DNA from 3 places in the Rhizobium acidisoli genome. Region 3 is predicted to be linked to each of the others. Evidence: riboswitches for the same ligand, from Rfam matches in the RefSeq annotation. Region 3 holds a riboswitch; each other region holds the start of a gene.
The links. Region 3 has a riboswitch for cobalamin ahead of CO657_RS16300 (CbtB domain-containing protein). Riboswitches for the same ligand answer to the same signal wherever they lie in the genome.
Positions count from the first base shown of each region.

Region 1: linked by a shared signal. The riboswitch ahead of cobU (bifunctional adenosylcobinamide kinase/adenosylcobinamide-phosphate guanylyltransferase) and the one ahead of CO657_RS16300 (CbtB domain-containing protein) in region 3 are both predicted to bind cobalamin.
Region 2: linked by a shared signal. The riboswitch ahead of CO657_RS11925 (ABC transporter substrate-binding protein) and the one ahead of CO657_RS16300 (CbtB domain-containing protein) in region 3 are both predicted to bind cobalamin.

Region 1 covers NZ_CP034998.1:2,194,935-2,199,731, forward strand. The annotation lists partial or broken gene CO657_RS38210 (cobaltochelatase subunit CobN) at 1-616, opposite strand, end outside; gene cobW (cobalamin biosynthesis protein CobW) at 621-1,670, opposite strand; gene cobU (bifunctional adenosylcobinamide kinase/adenosylcobinamide-phosphate guanylyltransferase) at 1,675-2,199, opposite strand; cobalamin riboswitch at 2,583-2,973, opposite strand; gene CO657_RS10905 (chloride channel protein) at 3,234-4,797, shown strand, end outside.
Region 2 covers NZ_CP034998.1:2,404,112-2,408,908, reverse strand. The annotation lists gene blh (bifunctional sulfur transferase/dioxygenase Blh) at 1-239, shown strand, start outside; cobalamin riboswitch at 702-956, shown strand; gene CO657_RS11925 (ABC transporter substrate-binding protein) at 1,128-2,144, shown strand; gene CO657_RS11920 (FecCD family ABC transporter permease) at 2,141-3,181, shown strand; gene CO657_RS11915 (ABC transporter ATP-binding protein) at 3,178-3,942, shown strand; gene CO657_RS11910 (hypothetical protein) at 4,064-4,627, shown strand; gene CO657_RS11905 (HIT family protein) at 4,650-4,797, opposite strand, start outside.
Region 3 covers NZ_CP034998.1:3,319,455-3,324,251, forward strand. The annotation lists gene CO657_RS16295 (CbtA family protein) at 49-795, opposite strand; gene CO657_RS16300 (CbtB domain-containing protein) at 809-1,018, opposite strand; adenosylcobalamin (AdoCbl) riboswitch at 1,031-1,173, opposite strand; gene CO657_RS16305 (histidine phosphatase family protein) at 1,229-1,783, shown strand; gene CO657_RS16310 (putative bifunctional diguanylate cyclase/phosphodiesterase) at 2,194-3,765, shown strand; gene CO657_RS16315 (inorganic phosphate transporter) at 3,775-4,797, opposite strand, start outside.

The DNA of each region.
Region 1 (4,797 bases), 1.1 Mb from region 3:
AGGGGGGTATCGCGGCCTCAGCTGACGACGGCGCGGTCACCTGTCGCCACTCCTCGACCCCGACCAGCCCCCGCCCCGGCCACCAGATGCCGGCTTTCATCAACGGTACTGCCGGCGCCGGCTTTTCCGCACCCGACAGCATCACCCCGGCATAATCGAGAAAGGCGCGCGCATTGGCATCGCCGCCCTCGATCAGATAGGCCCAGAGTGCATCGAGATCGTCAGCTGCGATGTTCGAGAAGGGTACCAACCCTGCATCCGGCCTGGCGTCACCCGGCAGCACCGCAATCTGCGCGCCGGCGCGGGAGGCTGCCGCATGCAGCGCCTCCAGCGCGTAGCGGAAATAGCTGGCGCCGCCGAGCGCACGGACGATGATGAGCTTGGCGTGCCGCGCCGTGCGCTCGACGTAGGTATCGACCGACATCGGATGCTTGAGGCTCATCAGGCTGGCGAGCCGCAGCGAATGCGGCCCACCGCAGGCGCGATGGGCGGTCGCGATCGCCGCGAGCTCGCTGTCGGCGGCCGACAGGAACAGGATATCGCCCGGCGTCTGACCGAGATCGATTGCCTCTTCGCCGTCGCTGATCGTACCCTGCTGGGCCAGAAGCAGATGCATGGGCTTACGCCAGCGCCTCGATTGCCGCCTTCACCGCACCCTGATCCATCTCATGCAGGCCGATGACGACGAGGCGCGTGCCGCGCTTTTCCCCAGGCGCCCAGGCGCGATCGAAATAGTGGTCGATACGGCTGCCGACGGCCTGGAGCTGCAGGCGCATCGGCTTGCCCGAAACATCGACGAAGCCCTTGAGGCGCAGCACGTCATGGGCTGATATGATGCTCTTCAGCGCCTCGACAAAGCCGGCCGGATCGGCAACGGGGCCGAGCTCAACGACGAAGCTGTCGAATTCGTCATGATCGTGCGGCGAGCCGTCCTCATGCTCCAGTTCGTGATGGGATTTGCGGTTGGCGATATCGTCCTCCGTGCCGATGCCGAGGCCGAGCAGGATGCCGGCCGGCACCTCGCCGTTTTTCGCCTCGATCATCACCGGCTTGCGCTGGGTGCGGGCGGCGACCTCGTCGCGCACCCGGCCAAGGCCGGCCACGTCGATCAGGTCGGTCTTGTTGAGCACGATGAGATCGGCGCAGGTGAGCTGGTCCTCGAACAGTTCCTCGATCGGGCTCTCGTGATCGAGCGATTGATCCTCGCTGCGCGCCGCCTCGACGGCATCATGGTCATCGGCGAAACGGCCGGCGGCGACAGCCGCGCTGTCGACCACCGTGATGACGCCGTCGACGGTCACCTGGGTGCGAATGTCAGGCCAGTTGAAGGCGGCGACCAGCGGCTGCGGCAGAGCGAGGCCCGAGGTTTCGATGACGATATGGTCGGGCCGCTGTTCGCGCTCCAGAAGCTTCGTCATCGTCGGAATGAAATCGTCGGCAACGGTGCAGCAGATGCAGCCATTGGTCAGCTCGATGATATCATCCTCGCTGCAGTTCTCCGCGCCGCAGCCCTTCAGCACCTCGCCGTCGACACCGAGATCGCCGAATTCATTGATGATCAGCGCGATCTTTTTGCCGCCGGCATTGGTCAGCAGATTGCGGATCATCGTCGTCTTGCCGGCGCCGAGGAAGCCGGTGATGACGGTTGCGGGAATCTTTTGCTGGTTCATGGATTTAACCCTTCATTTTCAGCGGCAGGCCTGCCGCGATAAAATAGACTTCGGCGGCCTTTGCCGCGATCATCTGGTGGAGCCGGCCGGCATGATCGCGAAAATCCCGCGCCATCCGATTGTCCGGCACGATGCCAAGGCCGACCTCGTTGGAAACGAAAACAAGCCGCGCCTTTGCCCGCGGCAAATAATCGGCGAGCGCCAAAAATTCTCCGGCCATATCGCGCTGCTCCATCATCAGATTGGTAACCCAGAGCGTCAGGCAGTCGATCAGCACGACGCGGTCCTCACCATCGATGGCGGCGAGCTTGCCGACGAGATCGAGCGGCTCCTCATGCGTCGTCCATGATGGGCCGCGATCGGCCCTGTGTTGGGCAATGCGCGCCTGCATCTCCTCGTCCCAGGCCCGCCCGGTCGCGAGATAGTGGCGGTTGAGGCCGCTTGAAACCACGAGGGATTCGGCAAAGCGGGATTTGCCGGAGCGTGCGCCGCCGAGGATGAAGACTGTAGTGATCGGGCCAACCGTCATGTGAGCGCCGCCCTTTGGCAGGATAGGGCCCGCCGTGCCGCCCCCCTCATCCGACCCTTCGGGCCACCTTCTCCCCGCTGGGGAGAAGAGGGAGCAAGCTTTTGTCTTTGACCGTCTCTCTGATCGCAGTGGCAGGAGAGGGACCGAGGCGTCGCCACGTACCTCTTCTCCCCATCGGGGAGAAGGTGGCGGCAGCCGGATGAGGGGGTGAGCGACGATAGAAGCGAATGCGCATAGCGCAAGCGAAGGACAATAAATTGCGAGCCGTATGGCCCCCTCGTCCAACCCGTTGCGCCATTGACCGCACCAAGCCATGCCGAATTCAATCGTTCAGCCAAAACAACCTCCGTGCTGGCAGCGGGTCTCTTGCCCAGGGTTGGGCTTTTCGCCCGGCACGAATGGCAGGTCTCCTGGCTCGCGGTTGTCGGCCGCGATCGGGGCGGACCGGAAACCGGTCGCCCCTGATCGTGCCGGCGGATCTGCCTCGCCTTCCCGGCTGCATCGGTGAAAAGGTGGACGATTCGTAGAAATGGAGGCGTCCGACCCCGGTTGATCACCATGCATGTCCAGTGGCTTTTCCGGCATGTCGCCCGTCCCGCCTGCCTGCACGATTGCAAGCTGCCAGCCGGAAGAGCTCGATGCCGGATGGAAGACCCTGACCGCTCTACAGTCGCGGGGTCGGCTGTGATGAAGGCGCCCGGTGTGGGTCCGCCCCGTCACATTCCCTTTTCATCCGGAAGGCGTAACGCCGATCCGGAACCATCCGTTAATATCCGAGGATGGTCAGATGACCATCCGTTGAGGGATGGTTAGGCAAGCTCAAGAGTGAAGTCAACCGGCCTTGGCGGTCGGCCATCGGCGGCAAGGCAGGCACGCTCACTGAAACACGACTTACTCGACCAGGAATATCGTCATTTATCAGAGGCTTACGTCATAAATATTTGACCTACGCGCCGGCTTTTCGCCGCAATTGCGTCGCATGCGGACTGCACCTTCGCCCTTGACCGGGTCTCTTCCTGCCTAGTTGTCTTGCCATGCTTATGAAATTGGATCGGCGCCGGTTCCGAGCGCTGCGTGTTTTCTTCGATCCGAGACGGCTGCGGGCGCTGACCCGCCGTAGCGAAGTCGGTCTGTCTCTGGCGGGTGCTGTCGTCGGCATTGCTTCCGGTCTTGCCGTGACCGGCATGAGCTTCGTCTCCAATGAACTGCATCAGCTGGTCTTCGGTATCGCCGACAGCGAAAGGCTGAGCTCGTCGGTTATCGACGACAAGCTGCTGCTGCTCACCGCCCCGGTCATCGGCGGCATGTTGCTCGGCCTGTTGCTCTTCATTTTGGCCAAACGCCGCAAGAAGCCGATGGTCGACCCGATCGAGGCCAATGCGCTGCATGGCGGCCGCCTGTCCTTGACCGACAGCATTATCGTCGCGGTGCAGAACCTGATCTCCAACGGTTTCGGCGCCTCCGTCGGCCTGGAGGCCGGCTATACCCAGCTTGCCGCCGGCCTCGCCTCGAAACTCGGCCTGAAGCTGCAGCTTCGCCGCTCGGATCTCCGCGTCCTCGTCGGCTGCGGCGCAGCCGGCGCAATCGCCGCCGCCTTCAACGCGCCGCTGACCGGCGCCTTCTATGCCTTCGAGCTGATCATCGGCACCTATACGATCGTCTCGCTGACCCCTGTGGTCGTCTCGGCCCTCGTTTCCACCCTGATCGCAAGGCTGCTCACCCATGGCGATTTCACCATCGATATCGGCGGCTTCGGTGCGGTCGTGCCGGCCGACTATATCCCGGCGCTGCTGCTCGGCGCGGTCTCGGCCGGCGTCGGCATCCTGATCATGCAGGGCGTCTCCTTCGTCGAGGAACTGGCCCGCAAGAGCGCGATCGCCCCGCCCTTCCGCCCGGCGCTCGGCGGCATCATCGTCGGGCTGCTGGCGATGATCTCGCCGCAGGTGCTTTCGGCCGGCCACGGTGCATTGCATCTGAACCTCTCCCGCGACGTCGCCATCCCGGCGCTGATCGGCCTCTTCCTGTTGAAATCCTTGGCTTCGGCGATCTCGATCGGTTCGGGCTTCAGGGGCGGCCTGTTCTTCGCCTCGCTGTTCATGGGCGCCCTGCTCGGCAAGCTCTTTGCCTATTGCGGCCCCTATTTTGCCGATGCGACGCTGACGCCCGTCATCTATGCCGTGGTCGGCATGAGTTCGCTTGCCGTCGCCGTCATCGGCGGGCCGCTGACGATGACCTTTCTGGCGCTCGAAATCACCGGCGACTTTCCGATCACCGCGCTGGTGCTCGCCGCCGTCATCACCTCCTCGCTCGTCGTGCGCTCGACCTTCGGATACTCCTTCGCCACATGGCGCTTCCATCTGCGCGGCGAAAGCATCCGCAGCGCCCATGACGTCGGCTGGATCCGCAACCTGACGGTGGACAAGCTGATGCGCGCCGACGTGAAGACGGCAAGGGCGGGCATCTCGCTGGAGGAATTCAAGCAGGCCTTCCCAATCGGCTCGACCCAGCGCGTTATCCTCGTCGAGGAGAGCGACAAATATGCCGGCCTCGTTCTGGTGCCGGAGATCTACGCCAACCCGACCGACGCGCAGGACGAGG
Region 2 (4,797 bases), 920 kb from region 3:
AGCCTGGCGGTCGCCATCCCCGCTGGGAAAGCACGGTGACCGCCCAGAGGGGCGCCAATCCGCATATATCGGGCATCGACGAGGCCGGCTTTGTGGCGCTGCGCCAGGCGCGCGACCGTACGCTGCCGAAGCCGAAGCTGATGCTGCACGCGCTGCAGGTCAACATCCGTGGCGGGCGGCTGCCCGAGCCCGAGGAGAACGGCCGGCGCTATCTGAAGATTCCGCTGGATGCGTTGTAGGAACGCAGGGAGCAGCGCTGCGGCGCGTGCTCCGAGGCTTCGCCCTTGCGGGCTGCGCGCCTCAGCATGAGGGAGGTCGGAGGGTGCCGCACCCACGCAGCGGGAACGGGAGATCTTGTGTCGACGCTCAAGAGAGCCTCATCTTGAGGTGCGGAAGCCGAAGGCTGAAGCCTCGAAAGACGAGGCGGGTGCTTCATTCGCAGAGCGGGATGTGTTTTTAGCAAGGAGCACCGTTGCGGCGTGCTTCGAGGCTTCGCCCTCTCGGGCTGCGCACCTCAGCATGAGGGAGGTTGCTGGATGCCGCGCCCACGACAGTGGGAACGGGAGGATGCTTAAGAGAGCCCTATCCTGGGGTGAGGATGCTGGCACTATACCGGCCGACAGCGCTCCGACGGTCCGTCTCCATTTTTCGCCCACCAGACCCAATCCTCCGCAATAATCATTGACGTCGCGCGGGCCGGCGACGTAACTGGGGGCGACGGTTCCCTGAAGATGACTCCAAGGGGATTAATAGGGAACACGGTGAGGACGACCCAGAAGGGACCGAGACCGTGGCTGCCCCCGCAACTGTATGCGGATTGTCGATCATCTCAGGTGTGGCCAGCGACCGGCCATCTCTGAAGGGCTGATAGCCTCGCCACTGCGATATATCGCGGGAAGGCGGATGAAAGACGGATATCCGCAAGCCAGGAGACCTGCCGTCAATCACGATCCAATCAACCGGGCGGGGATGCCCGGACAAGGAACAGACATGATTGACCTTCTGAACCTCCGCCGAATTTCGGCATGCATCCGTCTCGATTGGACCTCCTGCGGCTAGCGCGCGTCAGCGTGCCTTCGGCCGCGCGTGCGGCATAACCGTGCTTTTTTCCTTCAATCGAGGTTTTCATGCGCCAGATTCTCGCCACCATGACATTTGCCTTCGGGCTGATCGGCCTTGCGGTACCGAGCCTTGCCGCCACCCAATATCCTTTGACCATCACCAATTGCGGTGAGCAGGTGACGTTCCAGAAAGCGCCATCGAAGATCGTTTCGATCGGCCAGGGCATGACCGAAATTCTCTTCTCGCTCGGCCTTGCCGAGAAGATCGCCGGCACGGCCGTCTGGGTCGGTCCGGTCCTGCCGCAATATGCCGAGGCCAACAGCAAGATAAAGCGTCTCGCCGACAATGATCCGAGCTTCGAATCCGTCGTCGGACAGGAGCCCGACCTGGTGGCGGCCGAGTTCGAATGGCATGTCGGCGCACAGGGCTCCGTCGGCAAGCGGGAGCAGTTCCAGGATCTCGGGATCAATACCTATCTCGCGCCGGCCGATTGCGTCGCCAAGGTCAACACCGATGGCGGCGACGGTGTGCGCAAGGAGCTGTTCACGATGGAGCTGGTCTACCGTGAGATCGCCGAGCTCTCGGAGATCTTCGACGTGAAGGAGCGCGGCGATGCGCTGATTTCCAAGTTGAAGAAGCGCGAGGCGGATGCCGTCGCATCGATATCCGGCGCATCGGGCAAGAACCTGCCTATCGTCTTCTGGTTCTCCAGCAAGGAAGTCAACGGCGATGCCTTCATCGCCGGCAAGAACAGCGCGCCTGCCTATATCCTGAAGGCGATCGGCGCCAGGAATGTCCTCACGACCGAAGAGGAATGGCCGCTGGTCGGCTGGGAAACCATCGCCCAGGCGAACCCGGCCGTCATGGTGCTCGCCACCATGGACCGGCGCCGCTACGCCGCCGACGATCCGAAGGTCAAGATCGATTTTCTCGAGAACGACCCCGTGACCAAGGAACTCGATGCCGTCAGGAACAAGCACTTCGTGATGATGGACGCGCAATCGATGAACCCGACGATCCGCACGATCGACGGCATCGAGACCTTGGCGAACGGCATCAAATCCTTCGGCCTGTCGCAGTGAAGGCAGTGTCGGTCAGGCAACAAGGATGGTGGGCGCTTGCCGCGCTCACCATTTCAGCCCTTCTCCTTCTCGGACTGATGATCAGCCTTGCCGTTTCGATCGGCGAGATCGCGATCCCGCTAGCGACGACGGCGGAGGCGGTGTCGAACCGGCTTTTCGGAACGCAATTCGAGCTCAGCCGCATCCACCAGGGCATCGTCTGGGATTATCGTCTGAGCCGGGCGCTGGTTGCAGCCAGCGCCGGCGCGTCGCTCTCGCTCTGCGGTGCCGTCCTGCAGGCGCTGCTGCGCAATCCGCTGGCCGAACCCTATGTGCTCGGCATCTCCGCCGGCGCTTCGACGGGAGCCGTCTGCGTGATGATCCTCGGCCTCGGCTACGGTGTTCTCGGCCTGTCCAGCGGCGCCTTCATCGGCGCGGTCATTGCCTTTCTGCTGGTCGGCTTCCTTGCGACGGGTGCGGGGGGAACCGGCGAGCGCATCATCCTGTGCGGCGTTGCCGGTTCGCAGCTCTTCACTGCGCTGACCTCCTACATCGTGACGACATCGGCGAATGCCGAGCAGGCGCGCGGCATTCTGTTCTGGCTTCTGGGTTCGCTCAGCGGCGTGCGCTGGCCGGATGTCTATCTCTCGGTGCCGATCGCGTTTGCCGGTTTCCTCATCTGCATGGCCCATGTCCGGGCGCTCGATGCTTTCGCCTTCGGCACGGATGCGGCCGCCTCGCTCGGCATTGCCGTGCGCCGCGTCCAGATCCTGCTGTTCGGGCTGACGGCGGCGATGACGGCAAGCGTCGTCAGCATGGTCGGCTCGATCGGCTTCGTCGGCCTGGTCATTCCGCATGCGGCCCGCTTCCTCGTCGGACCGGGCCATCGGTGGCTGCTGCCGGCAACGGCGCTCGGCGGCGCGATCTATATGGTCGGCGCCGATATCGTCTCGCGCATCATCATCCCGCAGCAGGTTCTGCCGATCGGCGTCGTCACGGCGCTCTTCGGCGCGCCGGCCTTCGCCGTCATCCTCTATCGCGTGCGGAGAAGCGCATGAGCATTACCATCGACGCGGTGAGTTTCGCCGCCGGCGACACGGTCATCGTCAACGGCGTCAGCCTGACGGTGGCAAAGGGCAAGGTTCTCGGTCTGCTCGGGCCGAACGGGTCCGGCAAATCGAGCCTGCTGAGGCTGATCTGCCGGCTGCGCAAGGTCCGCAGCGGCGTCATCCGGCTGGGCGAAGACGATATCGCTTCGCTGTCGCGCGCAGCCCTTGCCCGGCGCATCGCTTTCGTCGAGCAGCAGTCGACGACCGATACCCAGCTGACCGTGCGCGACGTGGTTCGGCTCGGCCGCACGCCGCATCGCGGGCTGCTTGCGCCCTTCGGTGCGGAGGACGATGCCGCCGTCGACGAGGCCTTGTTGCGGGTCGACATGCGGGAGCGGGCGGGCCAGCTCTGGCAGACGCTGTCGGGCGGCGAGCGCCAGCGTGTCCATATTGCGCGTTCGCTGGCTCAGACGCCGAGCGAGCTGCTGCTCGACGAGCCGACCAATCATCTCGATATCCAGCACCAGCTCGACATTCTCCAGCTGATCTCGAAGCTAGGCATCACCTGCATCGTCGCGCTGCACGATCTCAACCTGGCGGCGATGTTTTGCGACAGCCTGGCGGTGCTTCAGAAGGGCGAGGTCGTCGCCTCGGGGGCGCCGGAGCACGTGCTGACGGAGGATATGATCGGCCGGGTTTTCGGCGTTCGCGCCCATGTCCAAAAATCGGCCGTGCATGGCCGGCATCATATCCAATACGTCATGGATTGAGGAACGGCCGGGATTTTCGAACTCAAGGAGGAGATATGACCTCACTGGCCTTTTTCATGGACTGGCGTATGATTTCTCGGGGCGCGCGCGTGCGCCCCGCCCGGTCGAACGGAGTTTCGAGATGCTCGAACGAAATCAGTTTCCCCTGCGCCCCGTCATCCCCGGCTTCGCCGTCGCCTGGGTCGTCATCATTTCAGGTGCAAGTGTCGCTCTCAGCCTGGTTTTTGCCTGCGTCACGCCCTTCGTGGCCCTGGCGGCGGTATCGGCGGTCATTCTTCCCCGGCGCATGGCGCTGACGACGGTTCTGCTGGGCTGGCTCGCCAACCAGATGGTCGGCTATCTCGTGCTCGGCTATCCCCAGACTTGGGACAGCTATGCCTGGGGTCTGGCGATCGGTATTGCCGCATTCGCATCCCTGGCCGCAGCGCTCGGCGTGCTTCGCCTTGCCGCCAGCCTCAGCGTCGCCGCGGCTGGCGCCTTCATGGCCGGCTTCGTTGCCTATGAAGGCGTGCTCTTTGCCGCGACGGCCGTGCTTCCGTCAGGCGAGGGAGCGTTTTCGGCGTCTGTGGTGGCGAATGTCCTGCTGATCAATTCTCTGGCCGCGATCGGCCTTATCTGCCTTCATGCCGGCGCGGCGGCCGGCCGTGCGCTTGTTGCAAGTCAGCCGGGACCGGCGCTGCCTTAAGCGGTTGACTTCATGCACGAAATCAAGGCGCCGGAAACCGCATTACCTCCCGCAATAACGTGATGACCTCTGAGACCGATGGCCCTCTGACCGGTGGCGGCACTGCGCGTTCACAGAACTCGCGCCAGACGAACAGCGTCAGTTCCGCGCCGTCCGTTGCGGTTTCTCCC
Region 3 (4,797 bases):
TGGCACGAAAACCTAAGGGCGCCGGCAAAACGGCGCCCCTCGATGCGTTCAGTAGAAGGCCCTCGCCGGCCGGCTCCGCTGCCCGTCCTTCACGGCAAGCCGCTTTTCCGCCAGCGCCCCGAAGGCAAGGCCAAGTGTTGCCCAGAGGACCGCATGCATGGCGAGCGTTGTCGTCCGGAAACGCCAGAGCACCATGGCCGAGAAGTTCTCCGGCACCTCGTTGATCGGCGGCAGTAAATAGAGCACGAGGCCGATGAAGACGAGATAGGCGACGCCAGCGATGATCGCGCTGTTCCAGGGGCCGAAACGCTCGGAAAGACGGCGCGACAGCGCCACCGCGGCAATCAGGGCAGCAAGCGAAACGACGATCATCAGGAAGAACAGCTCAGTCCTGACGCCGATCGTATCGGCATTGCCGACCGCCGGCGGGTTGGCCGGATATTTGATAGCGGGAACGAGAACGATCGCCACGAAGGCGGCAAGGGCAATGACCGCCGAGGTGCCGCGCGCCGAAAGATTGCTGACGCGGCCATGCACGAAAGCGAAGGCGAGCGCGAAAAGCCCGCCGACGGCAATGCTGTAGGCCATGACGCCGGTGAAAAGGCCAAGACCGGCCTGTGTGGCCCGGCTGACGATTTCAGGTTCGGCAGCTTCGCCGGCCGCCTGGGCGCTCGCCTCCTCGAAGGCGATTGCCGCATCGACCAGCGGCTCGCCGAAGATATGGGCGAAAGCAAAAACCAGAATGCCAGCGATCAGCCCCGCGAGCATGCCGCGAAGTAGAAGATTTCCGACCATGTCAGTATCCCCCTTAGTGGCAGGGAAAGCCGAGGAGGTGGCGGGCGTCATGCACGAATTCGTGCACATACATGCCGTTGAACAGCGCGGTCGCGCCTTCCTCGGTGCCGACGAAATAGATGGCGATGAGCATCAGCAGGCCGCCGAAGATCGCCCAGGGCAGGATTTCTCCTACGGGGATCGGTGCCGGTGCCGCGACGGGCGCGAAAGTGGTGTCAGACATGTATTCCTCCGGAATGACGCGTTCAGTCGAAAGAGTGCTTGTGCGGTAAGGTCTGACTTCCAGCGCGAAAAACCTTCGACACGCTGGTCACAGTGGCGCGACCGCGCCGGATTTCCACCGGCTTCCAAACCCGCAACAGCCCGGTTATATCTGCACGCCGAAGAGACTGTCAACGATACTTCACCTGCCGGCCAAGGGCTGCTCTACTGTATGAACACGCGCCTTACCTGGATCTGCCATGGTGCAACGGCGGCGAGCCGCAAAGCCATGTTTCCGATCGACGAACCGCTGGAAACCAAGGCAACGGAGGAAGCCGGCAGGATGACCGCCCTGCCCCGCGCCGATCGTATCGCCGTAAGCCCGGCTTTGCGTGCCCGCCAGACTGTCGACGCGCTCGGCCTTCAAGCTCGCATAGACCCTGCACTTGGCGATTGCGATCATGGCCGCTGGGCCGGCAAGTCGATCGCGGCGATCGAGGCCGAGGAGCCGGAGAACCTCATGGCCTGGATGACAAGTCCGGAAGCCGCCCCTCACGGAGGCGAGAGCCTTGTTGATCTTCGAACACGCGTCGCCAGCTGGATGGACAACGAATCCGCCCTCGGCGGCCATGTGATCGCCATCAGCCACGCCACGGTCATCCGAGCGGCGGTAGCCCATGTGCTCCAGGCACCGCCCTCCTCCTTCTGGCTCATCGATGTCGAGCCGCTCGCCGTCATTCGCATGACCAGCAACGGACGGCGCTGGTCTCTGCGTTTCCAGCATTAGCGATCCCTGATGCTTATCCAGCCTTACACAAGCAAATCGCGTCATCTCTATTGAACCCGGTTTCGCCGGGACTACTTCCTTGTCCCAAGGAGATGGAAGACATGACATATGACTGGAGTGGGGAGCGCACGCGTCGCCTGCGTTTAATGCGTGTCGCCACAATCACGGTTCTGGTCGGTCTCATCGTCAGCGTTCCGCTGTTGATGGTCACCGCCTGAAACACGAGAAAGGGCGAGCGATGCACCAGCACGCTCGCCTTCGTTTTTTCCGTTCCCCGCGTCACCAGAAGTGCGTCCGTCTCTCGACGGTGCAGCAAGAGGCTGCTGTCCCCAAAAATTCGCCTTCTGGTTTCAACGAACATTTCAGACTTTCATGATAGTTCGGCATAGGGTGGAGATGGAGAAGGCCATATGCCGGTGTTTTTCCAGAGCAGGGCCGGAAGGCAATGCGTATCGATCGTCGGGCTTGGGATAACTCTCTGGCTCCTCGGCGCGCTTTTGCAGCTTGACGACAGCCTTGTCTTCTTCATGACCGGTTTCGGCGAATATGGTGCCGACAAACTCGTTCTGGCTCTCGGCATCGCCGGCGCCATGAGCTTCATCTATTCGGTGCTGCGCATTGCCGACCTGCGCAAGGAAACGGAACTGCGCGCCGCCGCCCAGGCGAAGGCCGATTGGACCGCAACTCACGACCATCTGACCAAGCTGCCGAACCGCTACGCCTTCGAACGCAAGATCCTGTCACGGCCGATCAAGGACGACGAGGACCAGATCGAGGAGTGGGACCAGAACGTCACGCTTTTCTCCGTCGATCTCGACGGCTTCAAGAAAGTCAACGATCTCGTCGGCCACAAGGGCGGCGATATTCTGCTCATCGAGGTTGCCAGAAGGATCTGCGCGCTCGGCAATGCCGATTGCGTCTATCGCTTCGGCGGCGACGAATTCATCATTGTCGCCTTTGCCCTGACAGCGCAGCGCGAGGAGCGTTTTGCCAAATTGTTGATCCAGGCGGTCACCCGGCCGATCCATATCGATGGTTTTGCCGTCGAAGTCGGCGCCAGCGTCGGCTACGACCGCTGGGCCGAGGGAACCGAACCGCTGGAGGATGCCGCTCATCGGGCCGACCTCGCCATGTACGAGGCGAAATCACGCGGCCCCAACCATTATTTGGTTTTCGAACCGGCTATGCAGGACAAAGTTGCGGAACGCGCGGCGCTGGAAACCAGGCTGCGTGCCGCAATCTCCAACAAGGCGATCAAACCCTTTTTTCAGCCGCTGATCGACCTGAAGACCGGTCAGCTCTGCGGCTTCGAGGCGCTGGCGCGCTGGATCGGCGAGGACGGCGTCAACATCCCGCCGCCGGTCTTCATCGATATCGCCGAGGAAACCGGGATGATTACGGCCTTGTTCGAGGATCTTCTCGCCCAGGCCTGCAGCGATGCACTCACCTGGCCGGAGCATGTGATGCTGTCCTTCAACGTCTCGCCGGTACAGATGGAAGACAGGCTGCTGACGTCGCGCATTCTCAAGGTGCTTTCGGCAAGCCGGCTGCCGCCGCAGCGCCTGGAAGTGGAGATCACCGAAAACGCGTTGATCCAGGATCCGGCCATCGCCGCCGTCATCCTTGATGAACTGCACGCGGCCGGCATCCAGATCGCGCTCGACGATTTCGGCACGGGTTATTCGAGCCTGGCGCAGCTCGCCCGCTATCGTTTCGACAAGATCAAGATCGACAAAAGCTTCATCGCCACCTATCGCGGCGACGAACGTCAGGAAAAGATCGTCCGCGCCATGCTTGGCCTCGGCCGGAGCCTCAACATCAAGACCACCGCTGAGGGTGTCGAGGAGCACGGCCAGCTCGCCTTCCTGCTGCAGCTCGGCTGCGACATCGGCCAGGGCTATCTTTTCGGCAAGGCGATGCCCGCCGCCGAGGCGGGCATCTTCATCAGCGATCGCAATGCCAGTCTGGCCTCCACGGCCTGACGCTATGCCTTAAAAGACTTGGCGCAGGATCACGAAGAGCACGAAGGCAATCGCGATCGAGGCCGGCAGCGTCAGCACCCAGGCCATCAGCATGTTGCGCACGGTAGACCATTGCAGGCCGGAACCGTTCGCCGCCATGGTGCCGGCGACGCCTGACGACAGCACATGCGTGGTCGAGACCGGCAGGCCGAGGTGATCGGCCGAAGCGATGGTGACCATCGCCACGACTTCGGCTGCCGCGCCCTGACCGTAAGTCAGATGCGTCTTGCCGATCTTTTCGCCGACGGTGACGACGATGCGCTTCCAGCCCACCATCGTGCCGAGGCCAAGCGCGATCGCGACCGCCACCTTCACCCAGAGCGGGATGAACTTTGTCGCATTGTCGACGGCCTTGTGGTAGTTCGTGACCGCCGAAAGATCGCCAGCATCCATCGGCAGCAGCTTCTGCTTGTCGATCAGCTTCAGCGCCTCGCCGATCAGGTAGATGTCGTTGCGGACGTTGCCGACGAGATTGGTCGGCACCGCTTCGAGCGTTGGGAAGGCGGCGACTTCAGCGCTTGTCTGATGGATATATTGCTGCAAGGCCGGTGTCGTAGCATCCGTCCAGGTCTTGTTCTTGACGGCGTCGCTGACCTCGGCCTTGTAGTCGGTGACGGTGACACCCGGCTTCACATATTTGGCAAGTGCGGTTTCGACCTGGACCGATGCCGACTTGTAGGCTTCGAGATAGTTCACATCAGGCGTGTGGTTCAGCGCGAAGGCCGTCGGCACCAGGCCGATCAGGATGAGCATGATCAGACCCATGCCCTTCTGGCCGTCGTTGGAGCCGTGGGCGAAGCTGACGCCGGTGCAGGTGCAGATCAGGATCGCGCGGATCCAGAGCGGCGGCGGCTGGTTGCCCTTCGGTTCGGCATAGAGCGCCTTGTTGCGCACCAGAAGCTTCATCACCAGCAGCAGAACAGCGGAAAGACCGAAGCCGATCAGCGGCGAGATCAGCAGCGACAGGCCGATATTGGTCGCCTGCGACCAGTC